Regions from separate parts of the Arthrobacter sp. S2(2024) genome, predicted to be linked through region 1. Evidence: riboswitches for the same ligand, from Rfam matches in the RefSeq annotation. Region 1 holds a riboswitch; each other region holds the start of a gene.

Region 1 (5,926 bases):
CCAGATCACGATGCGCTCAGAGAGAGACGAGAGTGACACCAAGCCGCAACCCGTCCTCACCTGGGTGCGCCAGGACTGGCGCGAAGCGCCCGGCTAGACCTGCTTGAGGGCCCGCTCGAGGTCCCCGATGAGATCGTCCACATCCTCCAGCCCCACCGAAAGCCGCACGACGCCGTCGCTCAGGCCAATTGCCGCGCGGCCTTCCGGACCCATGGCACGGTGCGTGGTGGTAGCGGGATGGGTGATGAGGGACTTGGAGTCGCCGAGGTTGTTCGAGATGTCGATGACGGCGAGCCCGTCCAGCAGCGCGAAAGCGGCCTCCTTCGCCGATCGCCCCGCGGAGGGGAGCAGCTCGAAGGTGAGCACAGTTCCGCCGGCCTTCATTTGCTTTGCGGCGAGCTCGAACTGCGGGTGCGACTTCAGCAGCGGGTACTTGACCCAGCTGATGGCCGGCTGTTCCTCGAGCCATTCGGCGATCCGCAACGCAGACGCCGAGGAGTGGTTGACACGCAGCGCCATCGTCTCCAGGCCCTTGGTCAGGACCCAGGCGTTGAACGCGGAAAGCGACGGACCGGTGTGCCGCATGAGCTGCTTGACGGGACCGTCGATGAACTCCTTGGTGCCCAGGATCGCTCCGCCGAGGACCCGGCCCTGGCCGTCGATGTGCTTGGTGCCCGAGTAGACAATCACGTCTGCTCCGAGATCGCCGCAGCGCTGCAGGAGGGGAGTGGCGAAGACGTTGTCGACAACGACGGTGGCGCCGGCTGCGTGGGCCAGCTCGCTCACCGCGGCGATGTCCACGATTTCCTGCATGGGGTTCGACGGCGACTCGAAGAACACTGCCGTTGTCGGCTCGGACAGAGCGGCACGCCACTGGTCCAAGTCAGGCCCGTCGACGAAGACGGTCTCGACGCCCCAGCGCGGCAGGATCTCATTGAGGATGACGAAACAGGAGCCGAAGAGCGAGCGGGCGGCAACTACGCGGTCACCGGCAGCAAGCAACGCACCGAGGGCGGTGAAGACAGCGGACATGCCCGACGCCGTCGCGAAGCACGCTTCGGTGCCTTCGAGCAGGCGGAGGCGCTCCTGGAAGGTAGCTACGGAGGGGTTGCCGTAACGGGAGTAGACGAAGCGTTCGTCCTCGCCCGTAAATGCTCGCTCGGCGGCTGCGGCGGACTCGTAGACGAAGCCGGAGTTCAGGAAGACGGCCTCGGACGTTTCCTGGAAGTTGGTACGGTCAAGACCGCCGCGGACGGCCTGGGTGTCAGGGCTCCAGCTGGCGGCGTCAGGGTTGAAAGTCACTTAGATGTTCCCCAGGTTCGTCGGAAGTCCACGGTTTTTCCAGCCGTTCACGGTTCGCTCGCCGTAGCGGTCCGGCTCGCCCTCAAAGCCCTCGAGGACGTTGTAGGAGGTGTAGCCGGCCTGGGTGGCGGCAATCGCGGCGGCGATGGAGCGCTGTCCGGAGCGGCAGAGGAAAACCAGTTCGGTGCCGTCCGCCTCCGGGGCCTGCTGCGTCAACTCTTCGATGAAACGGGTGTTGGGGATGCCTCCGGCCAGGTTCCACTGGATGAACAGGGGATCGTTCTCGGTGGCTTTGGTGTCCGGGATCCCGATGTGTGCCCACTCGCCTTCGGTGCGGACGTCCACCAGGATGGCGCCCTGCTCGAGCTTGGCCCAGGCGTCGTGCGGGCTGAGGTCGCCTGCGTAGCTCATGCGTGGCCCTCGCCGTCGAACTCTTCATCAAGCTGATCCACCGCATTGGCAACGGCGGCATCCGCGCTCGCGATTGCCGCGGGCAGGACGATGGCCTGTGCCACGATTACGTCCGTGCCGTTGAAGGTCGCGGCCGGGCTGCCGTGCAACACGTATCCCTCCGCGAGGGCGGTGGAGATCCGCTCGCAGAATTCCTTGGTGTCAGGGCCCGTGATGAGACGGTACGAGAGTTTTTCTTCGGTGGGTTCAGGCATTGGTGCTCCTCAGTCACGCTTGCAGTTCGAAAGTGTCGATACGCCGAGTAGTCACCTGAGGCACCCCGCCGGAGAGAGGGTTGCCGACCAGCAAGTCAGGGCTTCGCGCTGGTGCTCATTACTCAAGAAGAAAAATAACATCCACGACGGCGGCCTGCATCACCGGCCGACGTCATGTTCCGTAACCGGGGGTCCTAGGACTCGGTTTCATTGGGCAGCGGTTCCAGGCTCGCCTGGATCCGGGGTGGAATGGCGTCGAACCGCGACGCTACTGCCGTAGGGGAGTGATGAAAAGTGGAACCTTGATGCTTCCGGATTTCCAGCAGTTCGTGGACGGATATCCCGGTGGCTGTGGCGAGTGCATGCAGCGAGAGGCTGTTGTGATGAGCCAAGGCAAAAACCACACCCGACAAGGCTTCGAAACCTTCTGTCTCGTAGATTTCCTTCACCAGGTTGGACATGCCATTTGCATCATCGATTGATCCCGCTGACGCACCAGTCGCCATGGCCGTCAGGGACCATGCAGCAGAGTCGGGGCTGATGTAGATGCTCATGTCGATACCCTACGGACTCAGGCCCGCTTGGGGAATGGGCGATACGTTTATCTTTATGGCAGCACTCACCGACCTTGACCGCCAGCTCCTCTCCGCTCTCCGGGAGGACGGCAGGGCCTCCGTGGCGAGCCTTGCGCGCAAGCTGGGCGTCGCCAGGGCCACCGTGAATAGCCGGCTTGAGCGTCTTGTCTCCTCGGGGACCATCGTTGGCTTCACCGCGAGGGTGCGCGACGAGGTGGATCCACTTGCGATCCGGGCCATTGCGCTCATTGCCGTGGAGGGAAGGTCGGCGGACAAGGTCATTCGCCAACTCCGCGGACTTCCCGAGATTTGGGCGCTACACACCACGAACGGCGGTTGGGATCTCGTGGCCGAGTTGCGCACGGAAAGCCTCAGCGACTTTGACCAGGTGTTGGGCAGGATCCGCGGGATCGAGGGGATCGTCAATAGCGAGACGAGCCTGCTGCTCAGTTCCGTCCTGCGATAGTCGCTTTTATGACGGACGCCTGCCGTTGATCATTGTGTGCATAAGCAGTCATCATTTTGTGCATGTTTTCAATGAAAAGTACGTACTTTGGCAATTGTGGATGCATATCGCCGCTCCGTAGCCTCGTAGCAACAGTGCTTATGAGGGAAAGGAGCGCACATGACGCGCTTTGTCGATGTCCGCAATATGGTTCGTTGGACGGCCGGACGGGGCCCGGAGACCATCATCTCGGAGATGATGCAGTACCTGGAAGACGACTTCCGGCGGTGGGAATCTTTTGACAAGACTCCGCGGGTGGCAAGTCACACGCCATTTGGCGTCATCGAGCTGATGCCCACCAGCGACCAGGAAACCTACGGCTTCAAGTATGTAAACGGACACCCCTCGAATCCCGCGCGCGGCTTCCAGACCGTGACAGCTTTCGGTGTCCTGTCCGACGTCCACAACGGCTACCCGACGTTCCTTGCGGAGATGACAGTGCTGACAGCGTTGCGGACGGCGGCCACGTCCGGCATGGTCGCTAAGAAGCTCGCGCGCCCCGATGCCCGGATCATGGCGATGATCGGAACCGGAACCCAATCGGAGTTTCAGGCGCTGGCCTTCCGGGCGGCCCTGGGTATAAACAGTGTGAGGATCTGGGACACGGACCCGGCAGCGATGGAGAAGTTCGTCCGGAACATGGCTCCCCTCGGCTTCGACATCACCATCGCAGACTCGGCGGCCCATGCAGTGGAGGGCGCCGACGTCGTCACCACATGCACGGCGGACAAGGCCAATGCCACGATCCTGACAGCAGACCAGGTTTCGCCCGGAGTCCACATCAACGCGATCGGAGGCGATTGCCCAGGGAAGACCGAACTCGACGCTGCCATCCTGGAACTCGGTGACGTCTTTGTGGAATACGATCCCCAGACGAGGATTGAAGGCGAGATCCAGCAAATGTCCGCCGATTTTCCCGTCACCGAATTCTGGCAGGTCCTGGGCGGGCACGCGCCGGGCCGGACCTCCAAGGACCAGATCACGATATTCGATTCCGTGGGCTTCGCGATCGAGGACTTTTCCGCCTTGAGGTATCTCCGCGACGCCGTCGAGGGTTCGGAATTCTTCGAGGAGATTGACCTCGTCGCTAACCCCGATGACCCCAAGGACCTCTTCGGCCTGGTGCGGGAACTGTCGCCGATCGGCTCCTGAGATGCCCAACTGGTCCCCACCGCCACCCTCGCCTCGCAAGTCCCCGTCGGCTCCCAGCCTTCGCAAGCTCAGACAGGGACCCTCGCCGGCGGGGCCCCACGGCCAGGGAACCCGGGCGGCGTGGGCCCACGCATTTGTTGTCGTTTTGGAGCCTCTAAACGACAACTACTGCTAGTCAGTTGGGTGGGAGAAGCCTGGTGCGCCGGCCCCAGAACCGGCGCACCAGACGTTTTATCCGGGCATCCCGCCTGCCCAGCCCATCCCGCCGGCCCCGGCTACACCACCGCCAGGCGCAGGATCAGCTCGGCATGCCCGGGGAACCTCATGACGAGCGACTCGATGTCCCGTGCCGTTGGTTTCGCGGAGTCCGATCTCTCGTATCCCGGTGCGAGGCTGCAGCTCACCAAGGCGAACCCCGGCCCGGCCAACTCGGCACCGAACCAGGTGGAGTTCGGGGCAACTCCTTGCAACATCTCGCCTGCTTCCGGATCCGGCCCCAACAAGGCTTCGGTATAGCCAAAGTCCTGAAGTCCGAGCTCCCGGGAGAAGACGTGCAGCCTGATCGGTGTCCCCACGTGGAAGAACCACAATTCGTCCTGCTTGAGGGCGTGCAACTGGAGGACCTCACCCGCCTCCAGCAGGTACCAGTTGGAACTGTAGAGCGGATGGTCGACGCCGAAACGCGGAGGCAGCGCCGATCCGGCGATGTCCTCGTTGCTCACGAGCGCGGGCGCGAACCAGCCGCCCACGCTAGCGGGGGACATGTCCAGCCGTTTGATCCAGTCCTCTGCGAATCCACTCATGTGACCGGGTCCTTCAGTGAGAAGCAGACGGTGATGCCGATGATGTCCTTGCTGCCCGGGGTCCGCAGCAACCCCTTTTGGGTCACGATGTCCACATTCACCATGCCGCCCTCCTTGCTGGGGACGGCGATGGTCTCGTGGAAGTTGAGCAACGGCTTTCCGCTCGCCATTACTTCCTTGTCGTGCGCAACGTGTTCCGCGCGCGAGTCCTGGTGCCCGATCAGCTCCGACTTATCCATGCCCACCAGGTCCGCGAAGTTCTGGTTGACCCACAGGAAGACCGAATTCGCGTCCTTCACCACCCAGTACACGCCGTCCTGCCTGTCCAGCACATCGGCGGCACTCATAGGCGGAACCGTGGGAAGGAGCGCCGGGTCCAGCGCCGGGGCGACAGTCATGGCGCTGCCGCCGCTCCGCCGTCGGCCTCGAGTCTTTCGGCGAGGTCTTGCGCCAAGGCGACCATTGTCATGGTCGGGTTCCACGAACCGCCGGTGGGCCAGAGGCTGCCGCCCGTGACAAAGACGTTCTGCACGCCGTTGAGTCGGTAGTCGATTCCGACGACGGCGTCCTCCTCTTCGCCGATCGGCAGGCTCGAGCTTTCGTGGACCAATCCCGGAACGCGGCGCTCCGGGATGGCGGGACGCTCGGCACCCCAGGTTCCTTCGTCGGGATCTCCGTGCCAGTATTCGACCCGCTCCGCGCCTGCCGGGGAGAGGACCCGCTCCAGCATCTGGAAGGTTCCCTCGTCCATGGTGTCCCAGGTGTCGTCGTCGGTGGCGTTGGCCAACACCTGCAAGGTGACGTTGCAAGTGGGGTCCGCTCCGCCGGAAAGCCGCAAGTGGTTCTCCGGGTTGCTTTCGTCCAGTTCGCCGAGGACGGCGCAGATGAACACCAGGTAGTCCTCCGAGGACCGCAGCTGCGCGA
Region 2 (5,926 bases), on a different contig from region 1:
CCGGTGCCGTTACGGGTATCCAATTGGCGGAACGGGGCCTGCGCGGAAAACGCCCCGGCGGTTGACGGTGTGCCCGCAAGGTAATAGCCCGAGGTATCGGCGATGATCTGGACGGTTCCGCCGGAGGTGTTCGTGAATGAAATCGTCCCGTCGGGAGCGACCGGCGTAATGGCGAAATTCGGAACGATCTGTCCCGCCGCGTAGTTCACGTTCGAGGCGTTCGGTCGCGGAGTCCCTCCAGCGTAGGCGGTGATGAAGCCGAACGACGAGGGATTGGCCACCGTGATGTTCATCGCGACGGCGGAAACACCGGAAGAGGGAATACCGCCGCGGCCTGTGACTTTGACGTTGATGGTCTGTCCGGGGGCAACGGGTCCGCCGACGCCACCGGTGCCGTCACGGGTATCCAACTGCCGGAACGGGGCCTGGGCGGAGAACGTCCCGGGAGCGGGCGACGCGCCAGGCGTGAGGGAGTAACCGGTGATGTCGGCGATGAGCTGGACCGTGCCGTTGGAGCTGTTCGTGAAGGAAATCGTGCCATCGGACCCCACCGGCGTGATCGCGAAATTCGGGACGATCTGCCCTGGGGCAAAATTCAGGTTCGAGGTCGCCGGACGATTTGTTCCGCCGGCGTACGCGGTGATGAAGCCGTTCGACGTCGGGTTGGCCACCGTGATGTTCATTGCGACAGCGGAAACTCCGGTCGCCGGGAGGCCGCCGCGTCCCGCAACCTTGACGCTGATCGTCTGTCCGGGGGCGACCGGCCCGTTGACGCCACCGGTCCCGTCCCGCGTGTCAAGCTGCCTGCAGGGGGTTGTAGCCGCAAATCCGCCCAACGGGTCTTGCGACGGCGAAAAGAGCGACGGGCTGACGTACAGCAGCCGGTTAGGCATGCAGTTTCCGGTCGACTGGACTATTCCGGCTGTTGCGCCGACGGTCAACGTTGCCGAGACCTGCGCGGGGCTCCACGAGGGATGCATGGCGAGGAGCATCGCGGCCGCTCCTGCCGCATGCGGAGAGGCCATCGAGGTTCCATTCAGGACAGCCGTTGCGGTATTTGACGTCTGCCAATCCGAGGTGATCTGGACTCCTGGTGCGTACAGGTCGACGCAGGGACCGTAGTTGGAGAACGATGCCTGCCGGTCGAAGCTGTCGCTCGCGGCCACCGTGATCGCGGCAGCCACGCGGCTGGGGGACAGCGTGCACGCGTCCGTGCTGGAATTGCCGGCCGCCAAGGTGACGGTAATGCCGCTATTGATCGCGCCCTGGACAGCGTCGTCCAGGCTCTGGTTCGCAGGTCCGGAGAGGCTGAGGTTGGCGACGGCGGGTTGGCCGGGCTGGTGCTGCTGGACCATCCAATCGAGGCCGGCTATGACGTCGGAGGAGTATCCCGTACCGTCGCAACCAAGGACCCGCACCGGCACGATGGTTGCCGACTTGGCCATGCCGTAGGTGCTGCCGGCCGTGATGCCTGCTACGTGCGTCCCGTGGCCGGCGTCGGGCATTGCCGGATCGGTGCAGGGGGCATTGGCGGGCTGCCCCGAGAAGGCACTCCACCCCGCGGTCACCCGACCGCCGAAGTCCACATGGGTGCCAAGCACCCCGTTGTCCACAATGTAGACCTGAACCCCGGCGCCGCTCGAAGGCGGGGTGTAGCTCCCGGACAAAGGGAGGGTGCGCTGATCGGTCCGGTCGAGGTTCCAGGGTGCCGGCGCTTGGGTGTCCGAAATCCGTACCGGGGTGTCCCGCTCGACCGATGCCACGTGGCTCGACTTCGCCAACGCAGCGGCCTTCGCTGGCGTCGCCGTGACGACCGCGGCCTTCACGGCATGCGTGAACGTCTTGTCCACCGAGACTCCCTGCGAGCGCAGCTCCGCGGTCTTCCCGTCAACGTCGGTGCCTTCGGCGTAGTGGACCACGTATCTGTCTTCGCCTGCTGCCGGAGTCGTGTCGGCGTGCGCCGGCAGCGGCACTCCCACGGTGAAACCTGATACCAGCAAGAACAGGGCTATTGGAACGACGCCGGATGGCTTTTTCACGAGCTTCAATCTTCCTGTGACGCACAGTGGCGGCGGAGACATCCGAAGGATGCAGACTGCTGCGCCCAATTCTATCTCCAGTCACACAGGCATCACCCGTCTCTTCAATTTCAGACATCCACAACCCCGGCTTCGTGAACAAAACGCGGCCAAGTGTCACAAAGCTGTCATAATCTTCGTCAGAAGGGGTCCGGTTTTCCTAGACTCTTCCCATAGGTCATGAGTGCCAGCGACAGCCCCGGCTTGCTGGCCGGCAACCCTCCTTTCGCGGCGGGGTGCCCCGGGTGAAGACCTGGCCCTTCGCTGTGTTGGCGGCGGGCAAGCGCGATGTGAGGTGTCGACGAATGACAATTGCTGCAACAGCCATACCCCTTTCAGGTACCCAGGACGGAACCCTCAAGTATGTTTCCGTAGGAGGGCTCGAACTGGAGGCCGGGGGTTTCCTCCCTGAGGTCGTCCTTGCGTACGAGACCTGGGGCCGGCTCAACGCCGACGCTTCCAACGCCGTCCTCGTGGAGCATGCACTGACCGGCAGCACCCATGTGGCCCGTGGCGAGAGCGACGAAGAAGGCTGGTGGGAGCAACTCGTTGGTCCCGGCGCCACCATCGACACGGACCGCTACTTCGTGGTCTCCGTCAACATCGTGGGAGGCTGCTACGGCAGCACCGGGCCGTCGTCGAGCGCTCCCGACGGCAAGCCGTGGGGCTCCCGCTTCCCGCTCGTCACCCTGCGGGACAGCACTGTAGCCGAAGCCCGGCTGGCCGACGCCTTGGGGATCCACAGCTGGCACACCGTGGTGGGCGGGTCCATGGGCGGTGCCCGCGCACTGGAATGGGCCATCAGCTATCCGGACCGCGTCAAGCGATGTGCCGTGATTTCGATCGGGGCGTACAGCACTGCCGAACAGATTGCGTTCGCGCAGGCCCAGACGCTCGCCATCCGGCAGGACGCCGACTTCAAGGGCGGCGACTACTATGGCCAGGCAGCGCCCGAGGCGGGGCTGGCCCTCGCTCGGCGGATCGCCCACATCACCTACCGTTCGGCGGATGAACTGGACTTCCGCTTCGGCAGGAACGCCCAAGGCGGCGAGGCACCCCTACAGGCTGCGGCCTTAGGGGACCGTGGCCGCTACCAGGTGGAGAGCTACCTCGACCACCAGGGACGCAAGCTGGTCCAGCGCTTCGACGCCAACAGCTACATCGCCATCACCGAGGCGCTCATGAGCCACGACATCACTCGCGGCCGGGGCTCGTTGGAGGACGCGTTGTCCGTGGCCACGGCGAAGTTCTTCGTTGCCTCGGTGGACTCGGACCGGCTCTATTTCCCGGAACAATCGCACGAGCTGGCCAAGGCCTTGCCCGGAGAAGTCCCCGTTCATGTGATCGAGGCGCCCATCGGGCACGACGGTTTCCTCACCGAGATCGGCCAGCTCGGCCCCCAGCTGCGGGAGGCGTTCTTCGGCTGAATCAGCCGTTCATGATCTCCTGGCGGAGCTTCATGTAGTCCTCCATGGCAATTTTCCCGTCGCTGTACTCCTGGTCGAGTTCGGCCAGTTTCCGTGCCCGGTAGCCTTGCGGCGCGCTGTCCGGCTGGGGCGCGCTGTTCGCTTGCGGAGTAGCCGACGACGGCGGAGCGGCCTGAGGTGCGGGCATTCCCACCGGGGGTTGCGGCTCAGCCGGGAAGATGACCGGGGGTTGCTCCGGGTATCCGACGGGGTAGTGCTGTGGAGGATAGGGCTGCCCGGGGTAATCCTGCGGAGGGAAGTCCCGGAGCCTGCGCTGGCGCGATCGGTTGTACATGCGGATCCCCATGGGAATCAGCCAGGAGCAGACGATGATCCAGAAGATCACATTGTTCACGGTGGAGGGCCTCCCTAGTCTTTCACCAGCTTAGCCCCGCTTCCTGTGACCCACAGGGGTCCGGTTCAGCTCCGGGGCAGGATGGTGTCGGCAGGACCGAAGACGGGTCCCGGCGTCGGGCGTTTCGGCAGGATGCCGTCGCCGGAGGAGCGGTGCCGGATCCGACGGATGACCCACGGGACAAAATACTCCCGTGCCCATACGAGGTCGCCCGAGCGGGCCTCGCGCCAACTCCGCTGGGGGAGTGGCTTGGGGAACAGCGGCTCGAGGTTGTGCGGCACGTTGAGCGAATCGAGGACCATCGCCGCGACGGTGTGATGGCCGAGCGGCGAGAAGTGCAGGCGGTCTTCGTCCCACATCTGGGAGTTGGAGAGTTGCCGCAGGGACCACATATCGGCGATCACGGCATCGTGGCGGGCGGCCACCGTGCGGAGGTTTTCGTTGTAGATGGCCACTTTGCCGCGGATCCGGCCGAGGACCGATGACGCGGTGTCCGGACCGTTGAAGAGAACCACGGTGGCGCCGTCGGAACTCAGGGTCTGCACTGCGGCATCGAGTTTCTCGGCCAAGGCGTCGGGATCGCCGCCGGGACGGATGAGGTCGTTGCCGCCTGCGGAGATGCTCACGAGGTCCGGCTTGAGGTCCATGCACGGGCCAAGTTGTTCGTCGAGGATCTGCTGGAGCAACCGCCCGCGGATGGCCAGGTTGGCGTAGGCGAAATCCCGGTGCCCCCGGCTCAGTTCCTCGGCTACGCGGTCGGCCCAGCCACGATGTCCCCCGGGGTTGTTGGGCTCGGGGTCGCCGATCCCTTCGGTAAAGGAATCACCCAATGCCACGTAGCGGGTCCATGGATGAATCCGTTCGTCCGGCTTTGGTCCCACCGTGGGATCAATGTCACTCACGTCCATATCCTGCCTCTTGCTGCAACGCCACGCGCCCGTAGCTTGTTACTCATGGGTAACTGCAAGAATAGTCCCATGAGTCAAGCTTCCGCCTTTCCTGCCCCGGTCGTTTTGTGGTCCCACGAAGAGGAGGAGCGGGCTGGGAAGCCATTGCTGGTCCTGTTGCACGGTTACGGGTCCAACGAGCAGGACCTCTTCAGCCTTGCAGGCTTGTTGCCCCAGGACTTCGTCGTCGCTTCGCTCCGTGCGCCGATCGCGACGGGCCCGGGCTTCACGTGGTTCCCGCTCACGGCGTCCATCGACTATTCCCTCGACGCCGTCAAGGACGCCGCGGAGTACGTGTTTTCCTGGTTGGACTCCTTCAAGTCCAACCACAGCTCGGTGACGCTTCTCGGCTTTTCCATGGGCATGGCCATGGCCACCTCGCTGTTGCGGCAGCGCCCGGCGGACTTTGCCGCCGTCGTCGGGCTTTCAGGCTTCGCCGTCGACGCCGATGCGGACCCCGCATTCCGCGACGCCGAACTGGACGGTTCCGTGCCGCTCTTCTGGGGACGGGACCAGCAGGATCCTGTTATCACCCCGGACAAGATCGAATACACCATGGACTGGGTCCGAAAGCACACGGATCTGACCAAGGTGCTCTACACAGGCATGTGGCACGGCATCAACCAGCAGGAAATCGGCCACGTTGGCGAATTCCTGGAGCACAAGGTCCTCTCGTAGCAACGCGGGGTCACTTACGGCCGATCCCGAGGTACGTTTTGGGCCGTAAGTGACCCCGCGTTGCCCTAGGAAGCGGCCGCGATCCGCACCGTCTGTCCGTTGACGGTCACCGTATCGCCGACATGGAGTTGGCGGCCGCGCCGATCGTCGATCTCGCCGTTGACTTTGACCAGGCCGTTCTTGATGAGTTCCGTGGCTTCCACGCCGTCCTCCACCAGGTTGGCGAGCTTCAGGAGCTGGCCGAGTCGGATCATGTCGTCGCGGATGGGGATTTCTTCGATTTCCGGGTTGCTCATACAAGCAATGATGCCTGAAGTAAGGTGGTGAAAATGCCGCAATCGTCCCGTCCCGCCATCCGAAGCACCTCCCGTCCGTTGCTCACCGGCCTGCTTCTCGCGGTGG
Region 3 (5,926 bases), on a different contig from region 1:
GGCGAGGGCCAGCACGAACACTGATCCAAAGTTCCGGGCGAGGAAGCCGAGCATTTGGCTTCGGATCGAGGCCGCCTTCGGCATGCCGGCATGTTCCCCGAGGAGCTTGAGCCAGTGTGCCTCGTGGCGGCCCTCGGCCTCTGCGAGTGCCAACAGGATTTCGCGTTCCTCGCCGTCGCGGCGCTGCGCCAGTTGGCGGTACACGGCGGCCTCGGCCCGCTCGTCCGCCAAGTACTGACGCCAGCGCTTGATGTCCGACGACGGGGGAGTCTTGGGGGCCGCTTCGTCTTGCGATGGACTGCTTTGGTCCGAGGGATTGTCGGGATGCGTGTTGTCTGGATCTGTCGGGTTCTGTGGATCTGCGTGCGGGTGCACCGGGACTCCTGGGTTGCTGGGGCGGGCTTCATCGCCTCATTGCGGCTCCACTCTATCGCCAATTTCCGCGGTTTTTCGGCTGGCAATCCTCACTGGACGTTTTAGGCGCGCCTCAAAAACGGGAGGCTCCCGGGAGGCCTTGACCGCGGCTGGGGGCAGTGCTGGGATGGATGGACAGGGTCCACGAATTGGCGGGGTAGCGTGGTGACCGGCTGCCTCATGTGCCTGTGCGATGGGCTCAGCGGCACGTCGAACGGAGGTTGCACCATGGACAGCACCGAAACCCACGCCCGCCACCCCGACCGTCCCACGGTCGAGGCCGATCCCGCCTACGACTACAGCGAAGACCTTGAGGTGGACGAGGACTGGGAGGAACAATCCGAGGTCCTCGACGACGACGAACGGGTGGTTCCGCTCGACGCAGAGGAACACCGCGAGGACGAAGAGTTCGAATAGCCCCGGGCTCGCTAAACCCCGGAGCTAAAACGCGCTCAGGATGAAGTGCCTCTGCACGCCTGCCCGGTGCCCGGTTGCCGCCACCGTCAGGGTGAGTTTCCGTGTGGCGGGGAACCAGCGGGCGGGCTGGACCGCTTTTGAAAGGGCTTGGGTGATGAGCCGCGGCTCATGGTGCCAATAGCGTTCCAGGTTTCCGTCCACGACGAACGTGACGGAGCCTTGGGAGAGGTCGACGCCGGGAATCACCCGGACGAATTCGTCCACCCGGCGGGGGCGGGGCGACAAGAGGGTGCTGGGCTGGGTGGTGCGGTCGGCTATGGCGGTGGCGCCGTTTTCGAAAGGCATGGCCTTCTCCTGTGGAGTTGCTCTTGCCCGTTCGGTTGTCTCTGGTCCGAGCCGGGCCGCTTCTTCATCCGAACCACCCGTGAACATGGGGTTGGCGTGTGGCAAGTCGGAGCTTGGCGCCGCATCTCTTGAAGCTCTTCCTACTGTACATGCGACGGCGGCGCCGCACCCCGGAAAAAGGTGCGGCGCCGCCGTCGTACTTGACTCAGTGAAACTTAGTGGCTGGCCACCGGGTGGGCCTCCAACGGGAGTTCCTCGGTGACTCCTCCGGCGACGCGACGGTCCCATGCTTCGCGGACCTGGGGCTCCGTGGGAGGCGTCAGCAGCGAGACCACAACGTACACCAGCAACGAGGCTCCGAGGCCCCAATAGATGGGATCGTTGGCGTAGACGCCGTCTTCGCTGGGGATGATTCCCGTGGCATAGGCGATCAGCAGGGCCAGGGTCAGTACGGACCCCACGGCCATGGACCAGGCCGCGGCAATACCGGTGCCCCGCTTCCAGACCAGGCCACCCAGGATGGCAACCAGCAGGCCGCCCACCAGGATGTCGTAGGCGATGGTCAGGGCGACCACGACGTCTTGCGCCGCCATGGATATCAACACGGCCACGATGCCCAGTCCGAGGACCCAGTAGCGGTTGGCCTTGACGTCGTGCTCGGGGTTCTCGGTGTCGTCGGTGTTGATGGTCTTGCCGAACCAGCTGGCCACGAACGGGACCACGTCGGCGCGGGCAACGGTGGCCGCGGCGATGAGGGCTCCGGAAGCCGTGGACATCATGGCCGCGACTGCTGCGGCCATCACGAGGCCGCCGATGCCGATCGGCAGGATGTGCGTGGCAACCTCGGCGTAGACGACGTCCTTGCCGAGGGCCTTCACGTCGATGTTGGGCAGTGCCACGCGGGCGGCAAGGCCGATCAATGCGCCGGCGACGCCGTACAGGACGCAGTAGATACCCGCGGTGGCACCGCCCCAACGGGCCACCTTGGGAGTCTTGGCGGTGAAGACGCGCTGCCAGATGTCCTGGCCGATCAGCAGGCCCAGGGTGTAGACCACGAAGTACGTGATGATGGTTTGTGCCCCGATGCCGTCCAACTGGAAGAAGCTGGCGTCAACGCGGGCACGGATGCCATCGAAGCCGCCTGCGGCGTTCAGGACGAACGGGAGCATGAGGAAGAAGATGCCCACGGTCTTGATGATGAACTGCACCTGGTCGGCGAGGGTGATGGACCACATGCCGCCGATCGTTGAGTAGACCAGGACGATTGCGCCGCCGACGGCGATGGCGAGCCAGCGCTCCCAGCCGAAGAGGACAACGAAGATGGTGGCGTAGGCGCCCGTGGACGTGGCGCACAACATCAGGGTGTAGGCGAGCATGACGATGCCGGAAGTCTGTGTGGCGCGCTGTCCGTAACGCAGGCTCAGCATCTGGGAGACCGTGTAGATCTTCAGCCGCTGGATGGTGCCGGCGAAAAGCAGGCTCAGGAGGAGCACGCCCGAACCGATCGCGACAACCAGCCACATGCCGGAGACGCCGAACTTGTAGCCGAGGCCGACGCCGCCAACCGTCGATGCGCCGCCGAGGACGACTGCGGCCATGGTGCCGGTGTAGAGCATCGGACCGAGGCGGCGTCCTGCCACGAGGAAGTCGCTGTTGTTCTTGGTGCGCGACTTGCCCCACCAGCCGAAGGCCAGCATGGCGAGCAAATACACCACCACGATCGCAATATTGATGAACGAAGAGTCCACGGTTGGCTCCTGAAAGTGATGCGCAGAGCCCTTGGGGATTCCGACGCCGGTCCGCTGGGTTTCGTTGCGGGTTGCGGAAGGTCTCTGCGCTGGTGATTGGGGAGAGTAGTCTGTGATGTATGCCTCACAAACAACACTTGTTGCCTATGAGGTTACGTAGTGATGCGAGTAACAGTCAAGGTGCTGTCTCGCCCAGCGGACTCATCGGCGCTCCTCCAGCTTGCCAAAGGCCCTGCCGCGCGGGCGATCCGGCTACTATTGCTGCAATGACAGGGCCGCAGAAACGGCCTGAAAGGTTCGTGAATGAAGGCTCTCCCCGTTGAACCGAGCAATGTCCCCGTTGCCATCGGTTCCAGAATCCGTGCCGCCCGCCAATCGCAGCGGCTCACCATCGAGCAGGTTGCCGACGCCACCGGCCTGACCAAAGGGTTCCTGAGCCGGGTGGAACGTGACCTGACATCGCCGTCGGTCGCTTCCCTTGTGACGCTTTGCCAAGTTCTTTCAGTCTCCATCGGCGATCTTTTCGCCGCACCTGAGACGCACCTGACGCGGCGCGACGATGGGCCGCGGATTTCGCTTGGCGGCCAGGGAATCGTGGAGCGGCTCCTGACCGCCCGGTCGGAACGACGGCTGCAGATCCTACAGGCTTCCATCGAACCCCGCGGCCGGGGAGAAGCCGAGCTTTACGCCGTCGATTGCGACGTCGACGTCCTGCACGTGGTCAAGGGCCGCATCAAATTGATCCTCACCAACGAGGAGTACGAACTCGAAGAGGGGGACACGCTGTCCTTCCCGGGCCGCGAGCCGCACACCTGGGTCAATCCAACCGACGAGCCCGTTGAAGTGCTCTGGATCCTGGTGCCGGCAGCCAGCCGCTGACGCCAGCACTTTGCGATACGGGACCGCATGTGGCCGACACGCGGCGTAACACGCCTGAAACATGACTGACTCCGGGATTTAACCCTGGGGCCTTCGGTGTTACGTGCCTGAAATGATCCGTGCCGACTGCTGAAACAGGGCGACTGTACCTTCGAGTCAAGGCAACTCGTCAAGGTCGGTATCCCGTGGGGTACCAGGACCTGTTCGTTTTAAAAATGGTCTCGCCGTGCGGGCGCCATGGAGCGCCGTATATGCAGGAAGGCTCCCGAAATGAACCCAGTATTCTTCAGCGTAGGGCTGGATGTGAACCCCCAGACCCTCGATCCAGGCGCAACAGCCTGGATGCTTGCAGCTTCCGCCCTCGTCCTTCTCATGACGCCAGGTTTGGCGTTTTTCTACGGCGGCCTGGTCAGGATGAAGTCCGTCCTCAACATCATGATGATGAGCTTTGGCGCCATCGGCGTTGTCGCGGTGGTCTGGGCCCTGTGGGGCTACGGACTCGCGTTCGGCCCGGATACCCTTGGCGGATTCATCGGAGATCCCTTCGCGAACTTCGGACTCAGCGGACTGGCCAGCGTCATCGGCGGGAAAGCCCCGGGGTTGCCGGACATGGTCTTCATAGGGTTCCAAGCCACCTTCGCCATCATCACGGTGGCACTGATCAGTGGCGCGGTGGCCGAACGGGTCAGGTTTGGCCCCTGGCTGCTGTTTGCCGGCCTCTGGGTCACCATTGTCTACGCTCCTATTGCCCACTGGGTCTGGGGCGGCGGCCTCTTCGGATCCACAGGGATCATCGGCAGCAAGATCTCGGCCCTCGACTTTGCCGGTGGCACCGTCGTCCACATGAACGCCGGCATGGCAGGGCTGATGCTTGCGGTAGTGCTCGGCAAGCGGCTCGGATTCATGAAAGACCCCAACATCCGGCCGCACAACCTCCCCTTCGTGATGCTCGGGGCAGGCCTGTTGTGGTTCGGGTGGTTCGGATTCAACGCCGGTTCGGAACTGGCCGCTGATGGAATTGCCGCGCTCGCCTGGACGAATACCCTCTTGGCCACAAGCGCGGCGCTCCTCGGTTGGCTGCTTGTCGAAAGGCTGCGCGACGGCCACGCGACGTCCCTTGGTGCCGCATCCGGCGCGGTCGCCGGCTTGGTTGCGGTCACCCCGGCCTGTGGATTCGTGGACCCCATTGGCGCCATCGTCATCGGCGTCATCGCGGGTGCCGTCTGTGCACTGGCCATCGGACTGAAGTTCAAGATCGGCCTGGACGACTCCTTGGATGTTGTTGCCGTCCACTTTGTCGGCGGCCTGTGGGGGACCCTGTCCCTCGGATTCTTCGCGGTACCCTCGGCAAAGACTGAAGGCGGCCTTTTCTACGGCGGCGGCCTAAGCCAATTCTGGCCCCAAATATTGACGGCCTTGGTGGTCACTGCGTGGACGGCGATCATGACGACGCTCATCGGGCTCGCCATCCACAAGACGGTGGGCATGCGCGTCAAGGAGCACGAAGAGCTGGCCGGCATCGACATCACGGAGCACGCGGAAACAGCCTACGAGCTGGCCATGATTGGCGGGTCCTTCAATCCGGGAGAACCGCAGAACGGCAAAGCTCCGTCGAGTTCCAGCGGTGACCCAGAAGCCAGCTCCAACGGGAAAACAGATCGGATGCGCAGCAAGGCGTCGACGTGAAACTGGTCACGGCCATCGTGAGGCCGGAGCGGATCGACGAGGTCCGGGAAGCTTTGGAACACTTTGGAGTCAACGGGATGACCGTGAGCCAAGCCAACGGTTACGGCCAGCAACGGGGCTTCGTGGAGGTGTACCGGGGCGCGGAATACAATTCCGATCTCCTTCCCAAAATCCGGGTGGAGGTCCTGGCCACGGACGATCTCGTGGACGGAATAGTGGACGCCATCATCTCCGGTGCAAGTACGGGCCAGTTCGGAGACGGGAAGATCTGGACGGTCGACGTTTCGCAAGCCGTCCGGGTCCGGACCGGGGAGCGTGGCGCCTCCGCGATCAGCTAGGAAGACTGTGTTGGTGCCGCTCTGTTGGTGCCGCTCTGCGGCGAGCGGCACCAACACTGCCATGTTCAGCCCATTTCAGCCCACGTGCACCCATGGCCT
Region 4 (5,926 bases), on a different contig from region 1:
CGCCCTGGCAACCGGTCCTTCCCGGCTCACCGGCATCGCGCATTTGCGGGGACACGAAACGGACAGGCTGGCCGCGCTGGTCGCCGAGATCAACCGGCTCGGCGGCGACGCCGAGGAAACCAGCGACGGCCTGGTGATCCGGCCCGCAGCGCTGCACGCCGGCGTCGTGCACAGCTACGCCGACCACCGCATGGCTACTGCGGGCGCCATCCTGGGGCTCGCCGTCGAGGGTGTCCAGGTTGAAGACATCGCAACGACGTCAAAGACCATGCCGGAATTCCCGCACATCTGGGCGTCGATGCTCACTGCCGGCGCAGCTGCCGCGGACACCGTTTCAATGGAGACAAGCAACTGACGATGGCTCGCGACGCACGCTCCTGGGATGAGTCCGATGTCCGGATCCGCCCCAACAAGAAGGGCACACGACCCCGTACGAAGGACCGCCCCAGCCACGACGACGCCGTGATCGGGCGTATCATCACAGTCGACCGCGGGCGCTACACCGCGATCGTGGGCGAAAGCTCGGACAACGAGCGCATCGTCATCGCGGCCCGCGCCCGGGAGCTCCGTCGCTCCCCTGTGGTTCCCGGAGACTTCGTGGCGCTCGTCGGCGATGTGTCCGGAGCACCGGACACCCTCGCCCGCCTCGTGCGCGTCGAGGAGCGAAAGACCCTCCTGCGGCGAAGTGCCGATGACACGGATCCGATCGAGCGAGCCGTCGTCGCCAACGCCGACCAGCTCGTGGTGGTGGTTGCGGCAGCCAATCCGGAACCACGCACCGGATTCATCGACCGCGCCTTGGTGGCAGCGTACGACGCCGGAATCGAGCCGCTGCTGCTCGTCACCAAAGCAGATGTCAAGGATCCGACGGAACTACTCGCCAACTATGTGAGCCTCGGTTTCCCGATCATCATCAGCCGGACGGCCGACGCCGGCGCCTCCGGAATCGACGCCCGCTCCGACGACGGCCTGTCCGCCCGCCTCGACAGTGACGCCGTCGGCCAGTTGCGGGACTACCTCGACGGCAAGGTCACCGTCCTCCTGGGCCATTCCGGCGTCGGGAAGTCCACTATGGTGAACGCCCTCACCGGGGCCGAGCGCGCCACAGGCGGGGTCAACGCCGTGACGGGGCGCGGACGCCACACCTCGTCCTCTGCCCTCGCACTGAAGCTCAGCGACGCCCCTGGCGGAAGCTGGATCATCGATACGCCCGGCATCCGTTCTTTCGGCCTCGCCCACGTGAACCCGGACCGCATCCTGCACGCCTTCCCGGACCTGGAACCGGGGACGGAAAGGTGCGAGCGGGGTTGCAAGCACGATGCCTCCGCCGTTCGATGCGGGCTGGATTCCTGGGTCGCCGAAGGCCACGCGGGCGAGGCCGGCCCCGCCCGCCTCGCATCGCTCCGCAGGCTCCTTGGTGCGGACCCGCGCATGGAAGCCCAAGAGGCCAAGGAACTGGGTACGGTCAACTAACTCAGCGCATGCCGTCCTACCTCCCCGGCTCACCGGCGAATAGACGGTAGTTTGGAACCATGACCCAACCCGATTCGAGCTACAACGACGACCTGCGGCTGGCCCATGTGCTGGCCGATTCCGTCGATTCCCTGACAATGGAGCGGTTCAAGGCGCTGGACCTCCAGGTGGAGACCAAACCCGACCTGAGCCCAGTCACCGATGCCGACAAAGCCGCCGAGGAAGCAATCCGTGGGCAGCTCTCCCGCTCCCGGCCCCGCGACGCCGTCCTCGGCGAAGAATTCGGCAGCACGGGCCACGGCTCGAGGCGTTGGATCATCGATCCCATCGATGGGACCAAGAACTTCGTGCGCGGCGTACCCGTCTGGGCTACGCTCATCGCCCTCGTGGACGAGGGCGAAGTAGTAGTGGGGCTCGTGAGCGCTCCGGCGCTCGGCAAGCGTTGGTGGGCGGCCAAGGGCTCCGGCGCCTACATGGGCCGGTCGCTGGCCGCCGCCACCCGGTTGAAAGTTTCCAACGTGTCCCGGCTCGAAGACGCCTCGCTTTCCTACTCCGAGCTTTCCGAGTGGAAGCAGCACGGGAAGCTGGACAACTTCCTGGGCCTCGAGAACGATGTCTGGCGCAGCCGTGCGTACGGCGATTTCTGGTCCTACTGCCTCGTTGCCGAGGGTGCCGTGGACATCGCGGCCGAACCCGAACTCCAGGTCTACGACATGGCCGCCCTAGTGCCGATCGTGACCGAGGCAGGCGGACGCTTCACATCCCTGGATGGCGCGGACGGCCCCTTCGGGGGAAACGCCGTCGCCACTAACTCGATCCTGCACTCCGAGGTCCTCAAGAGGCTCAACCCCGAACTCGACGACCTTCTGTAGCCCCTCCTGTTCACTGAATAAACGACGGCGGACGTCCCCTTTTGGGGGCGTCCGCTGCTTTTTCTTCGGCTGAAGGCACATTTTTCGGGCGGTGTAACAATCCGCTTAACAATCGCGGTCACATTGGAACCCGCCTCGCCGGTGTCCTACTCTCTTTACAGGTCACGAGTGCCAGCGCGAAACCCCGGTTTGCTGGCCGGCAACCCTCCATCGCGGCGGGGTGCCCCGGGTGACGACCCGGCCGGTCCGGAACGGATGCGGCAAGCGCGGACCCCCTGCACGCAGGGGTCCCTCTTGAGTGAGGTCCCATGAGCACAGCCACAATTACTTCCACGGCTCTTTCGCAGCACCACGAAACCGCACAGCAGCTGCCTCGGGCATCCCGCCCGCTGGCCGCGGTCACCGGCGCGGAGTTGCAGGCACCCCTGATCCAGGGCGGCCACATCCGCTACGCCAACCTTGACTACGGCGCATCCGCACCTGCCCTGACGGTTGTTTCCGCGTACCTCAACGAGATCCTGCCGTACTACGCGAGTGTGCACCGCGGCGCAGGCTACGCCTCCCAAATCAGCACCTCCGTCTACGAAAACGCCCGCAACATCGTCCGTGACTTTGTTGGCGGACGGCCGGACGATTCCGTCATTTTCACGCGCAACACCACCGATTCCCTCAATCTCCTGGCCGGCTGCTTGCCGGTCACAGACGGCAAGCACACCGACGAAGTCCTTTACCTGGACATCGAGCACCACGCAAACCTGCTGCCGTGGCAAGGCGTCCCCCACCGAAGCATTGTTGCCGCGGAAACCTTGTCGGAGACCGTAGCCAATGTCCGCACAGCCCTCTCCCATGGTGGCGTCAGCCTCCTGGCTGTCACCGGCGCGTCGAATGTGACCGGCGAAATCCTGCCCATCAAGGAACTAGCTGCCTTGGCCCACGAATTCGGGGCGCGGATTGTGGTGGACGCGGCGCAACTTGCCCCGCATCGCCGCATCAACATCGCCGCCGCGGATGTCGACTACTTGGTTTTCTCGGGGCACAAGCTTTATGCACCGTTCGGCGCGGGTGTCCTGGTGGGCCGTCCCGACTGGCTCGACGCCGGCACGCCGCATCTGGCAGGAGGCGGCGCCGTCCGGGAGGCGCGCCTCGATTCCGTCAGCTGGGCCACGGGACCGGCCAGGCACGAAGGCGGCTCGCCGAACGTTCTCGGTGCGGCCACCCTCGCCCGGGCCACACAAGTCATCGCCAGCCTCGACCACGACGAATGGCACGCCCACGAGGCCGCCATCCGCTCACACCTGGTCGAAGGCCTCAAGGAAATCGACGGCGTGACCGTGCACCAGATCTTCAGCGACACGGATCCCGAGGACACCATCGGCGTCGTGAACTTCTCGCTCCAGGGCTACGACGCCGGACTTGTGGCGGCCTATCTCGCGGCCGAGCACGGCATTGGCCTGCGCGACGGGCGCTTCTGCGCCCACCCGCTGCTCAAGCGCCTCGGCCTTCCCTCCGGATCCCTCCGGGCCAGTTTCGGCGTAGGGTCGCGTTTGGAAGACGCCACCCGGCTCATCGCGGGCATCCAGGCGCTCAAGAGCAATGGCCTCGGTTGGGACTACGTGGTGGACGCCGGCCGTTGGGTGCCCGCGAACGATCACCGCAGCTACCCGGAATGGGCTCCCAACACTCCCGGGACCGCGGGCGCAGCTCCGTGCAGCACCGACTGATTGCGGTAGATTCGTAGGGTATTTTTTCCTGTCCTACGAAGGAGTTTCCGCGTGGCCCCGCGACCCAAAGGCACGTCAGCCGGCCCCAAGCTCTATGAGGAACGGCGCCTTGAACTCGGTCAGAGTTTCCAGGACGGCGGAGAGCACTATGACCGTGTCCGGCCCGGATACCCCGCGGATTCAGCTGACTGGCTGCTGCCGGAAGGCGCGCGGGACGCGGCAGACATCGGCGCGGGCACCGGAAAGTTCACATCGCTCCTCGTCGAGCGCGGGCTGGCGGTGTCCGCAGTGGACCCCTCCACGGACATGCTCACGCAACTGCGCAAAACGTATCCACAAGTGATCGCCCTGGAGGGTACGGCCGAGGCAACTGGACTGGCGGACTCAGCATTCGACGTCGTCAGCGTTGCGCAGGCCTGGCACTGGTGCGATCCCCTCGCCGCCAGCACCGAGATCGCCCGGATCCTTCGGCCCCAGGGTGTGATCGGCTTGATCTGGAACCAGCTGGACACGTCGGTGCCCTGGGTCCATCGTTTGTCTCGCATCATGCATGCCGGCGATGTCCACAAACCGGACTTCCGGCCTGTGGTGGGCCGGGAGTTCGCCGGCCTCGAAAGCCATGTGACGCGTTGGGAGGATCCCGTGACTCCGGCGGACATCCTCGAACTCGTGAAGTCGCGCAGTTACTACCTGAGGGCGAATGAGACCACCCGGGCCAAGGTGACGCGCAATCTCGAGTGGTACCTTTTCGAGCATCTGGGCCATGCCGAGGGCGAGGTCATCCCCTTGCCCTATCTCACGCAGAGCTGGCGGGCGCGGAAAGCCTGATGCGGCCGGTTCACGATAGGCTTGGAACCGTGAAGACCAGTGCGCCCTCCTCCTCGATCGAGGACTACGTCAAGGTCATCTACTCCTTCACGGAGTGGCAGGACAAACCCATCACGTCCTCACAGCTCGCGCAACGGCTCGGCGTCGCCAATTCCTCCGTCTCGGAGATGGTCCGCAAGCTCAAGGACCAAGGCCTGGTGGACCACCAGCCCTACAGCGCCATTTCCTTGACCCCCCGGGGAATGCAGCTTGCCCTGGGCATGGTCCGCCGCCACCGCCTGATCGAGACCTACCTCGTGAGGGAGTTGGGCTACAGCTGGGACGAAGTCCATGACGAGGCCGAGATGCTCGAACACGCCGTTTCGGACACCTTCATCGATCGCATGGCCACCAAGCTGGGCAACCCCGGACGCGATCCCCATGGGGACCCCATCCCTGCCGCGGACGGTTCGGTGAGCCTGCCGCATGCGCACCGCATGATCGAGCTCGACGACGGCCATTCCGGCAAGATCACGCGGATCAGCGACGAAAACCCGGAGTTGCTGCGGTACTTGTCCGCAGAGGAAATCGACCTCGACGCCACCATCCAGGTGATTGGCCGCAAGCCGTTCGGTGGTGCCCTGGTGGTCCGGATCGGAAAGGGTCCGGGCAGCCGCGACTATGATCTCGCGGATGAGGTCGCCTCGGCGCTCTGGGTGGCCACCGACGTCGAACACGACGGCTGCGTCCTCGCGGAACACTAACGAAGCCCTGTTGTGGAAGGCGCTGTTCAGGCGCGCTGGGCAGCCGTCCCGCCGTCGTCGGGCGCTTGACCTTCGGGAGAGTCCACTACAGCAGCGCCCAGCACCGGGTTCCGGATCCCGACGGCGGATGCCACCGCCCCGAGGAAGAACAGCACGGCCGTGACCACGACGGCGTTCATGAGGCCTTGGCGGCTGAAGACCGGGCCGATGATGAGCCCGGCAAACGCGATGCAGATCAGGCCTGCGATACGGGCAACAGCGTTGTTCACTGCGGAACCGATCCCTGCCT

What was found. A riboswitch is a leader RNA that binds a small molecule or an ion and turns the genes downstream of it on or off. The one in region 1 is predicted to bind S-adenosylmethionine.
Region 2: it holds a riboswitch for S-adenosylmethionine, as region 1 does, so the genes downstream of both, metX (homoserine O-acetyltransferase MetX) here and VLA65_RS18105 (DUF1737 domain-containing protein) in region 1, are expected to answer to the same signal.
Region 3: it holds a riboswitch for S-adenosylmethionine, as region 1 does, so the genes downstream of both, VLA65_RS02155 (hypothetical protein) here and VLA65_RS18105 (DUF1737 domain-containing protein) in region 1, are expected to answer to the same signal.
Region 4: it holds a riboswitch for S-adenosylmethionine, as region 1 does, so the genes downstream of both, VLA65_RS04635 (aminotransferase class V-fold PLP-dependent enzyme) here and VLA65_RS18105 (DUF1737 domain-containing protein) in region 1, are expected to answer to the same signal.

Annotation. Positions count from the first base shown of each region.
Region 1 covers NZ_JAYKZI010000012.1:45,022-50,947, reverse strand. The annotation lists gene VLA65_RS18120 (glutamate--cysteine ligase 2) at 1-97, shown strand, start outside; gene VLA65_RS18115 (O-succinylhomoserine sulfhydrylase) at 94-1,302, opposite strand; gene VLA65_RS18110 (rhodanese-like domain-containing protein) at 1,303-1,713, opposite strand; gene VLA65_RS18105 (DUF1737 domain-containing protein) at 1,710-1,967, opposite strand; SAM riboswitch class IV at 1,978-2,090, opposite strand; gene VLA65_RS18100 (hypothetical protein) at 2,162-2,521, opposite strand; gene VLA65_RS18095 (Lrp/AsnC family transcriptional regulator) at 2,577-3,008, shown strand; gene VLA65_RS18090 (ornithine cyclodeaminase) at 3,168-4,199, shown strand; gene VLA65_RS18085 (cupin domain-containing protein) at 4,475-5,002, opposite strand; gene VLA65_RS18080 (PAS domain-containing protein) at 4,999-5,400, opposite strand; gene VLA65_RS18075 (GMC oxidoreductase) at 5,397-5,926, opposite strand, start outside.
Region 2 covers NZ_JAYKZI010000001.1:15,719-21,644, reverse strand. The annotation lists gene VLA65_RS00095 (S8 family peptidase) at 1-2,039, opposite strand, end outside; SAM riboswitch class IV at 2,255-2,370, shown strand; gene metX (homoserine O-acetyltransferase MetX) at 2,384-3,505, shown strand; gene VLA65_RS00085 (hypothetical protein) at 3,507-3,899, opposite strand; gene VLA65_RS00080 (SGNH/GDSL hydrolase family protein) at 3,965-4,807, opposite strand; gene VLA65_RS00075 (alpha/beta hydrolase) at 4,877-5,524, shown strand; gene VLA65_RS00070 (RNA-binding S4 domain-containing protein) at 5,590-5,820, opposite strand; gene VLA65_RS00065 (DMT family transporter) at 5,854-5,926, shown strand, end outside.
Region 3 covers NZ_JAYKZI010000001.1:471,544-477,469, reverse strand. The annotation lists gene VLA65_RS02165 (VIT1/CCC1 transporter family protein) at 1-375, opposite strand, end outside; gene VLA65_RS02160 (hypothetical protein) at 643-831, shown strand; gene VLA65_RS02155 (hypothetical protein) at 856-1,176, opposite strand; SAM riboswitch class IV at 1,191-1,310, opposite strand; gene VLA65_RS02150 (sodium:solute symporter) at 1,392-2,924, opposite strand; gene VLA65_RS02145 (helix-turn-helix domain-containing protein) at 3,228-3,803, shown strand; gene VLA65_RS02140 (ammonium transporter) at 4,074-5,489, shown strand; gene VLA65_RS02135 (P-II family nitrogen regulator) at 5,486-5,827, shown strand; gene VLA65_RS02130 (amino acid transporter) at 5,903-5,926, opposite strand, start outside.
Region 4 covers NZ_JAYKZI010000002.1:203,936-209,861, forward strand. The annotation lists gene aroA (3-phosphoshikimate 1-carboxyvinyltransferase) at 1-355, shown strand, start outside; gene rsgA (ribosome small subunit-dependent GTPase A) at 358-1,473, shown strand; gene hisN (histidinol-phosphatase) at 1,533-2,345, shown strand; SAM riboswitch class IV at 2,506-2,618, shown strand; gene VLA65_RS04635 (aminotransferase class V-fold PLP-dependent enzyme) at 2,654-4,066, shown strand; gene VLA65_RS04640 (class I SAM-dependent methyltransferase) at 4,118-4,894, shown strand; gene VLA65_RS04645 (metal-dependent transcriptional regulator) at 4,924-5,637, shown strand; gene VLA65_RS04650 (MFS transporter) at 5,664-5,926, opposite strand, start outside.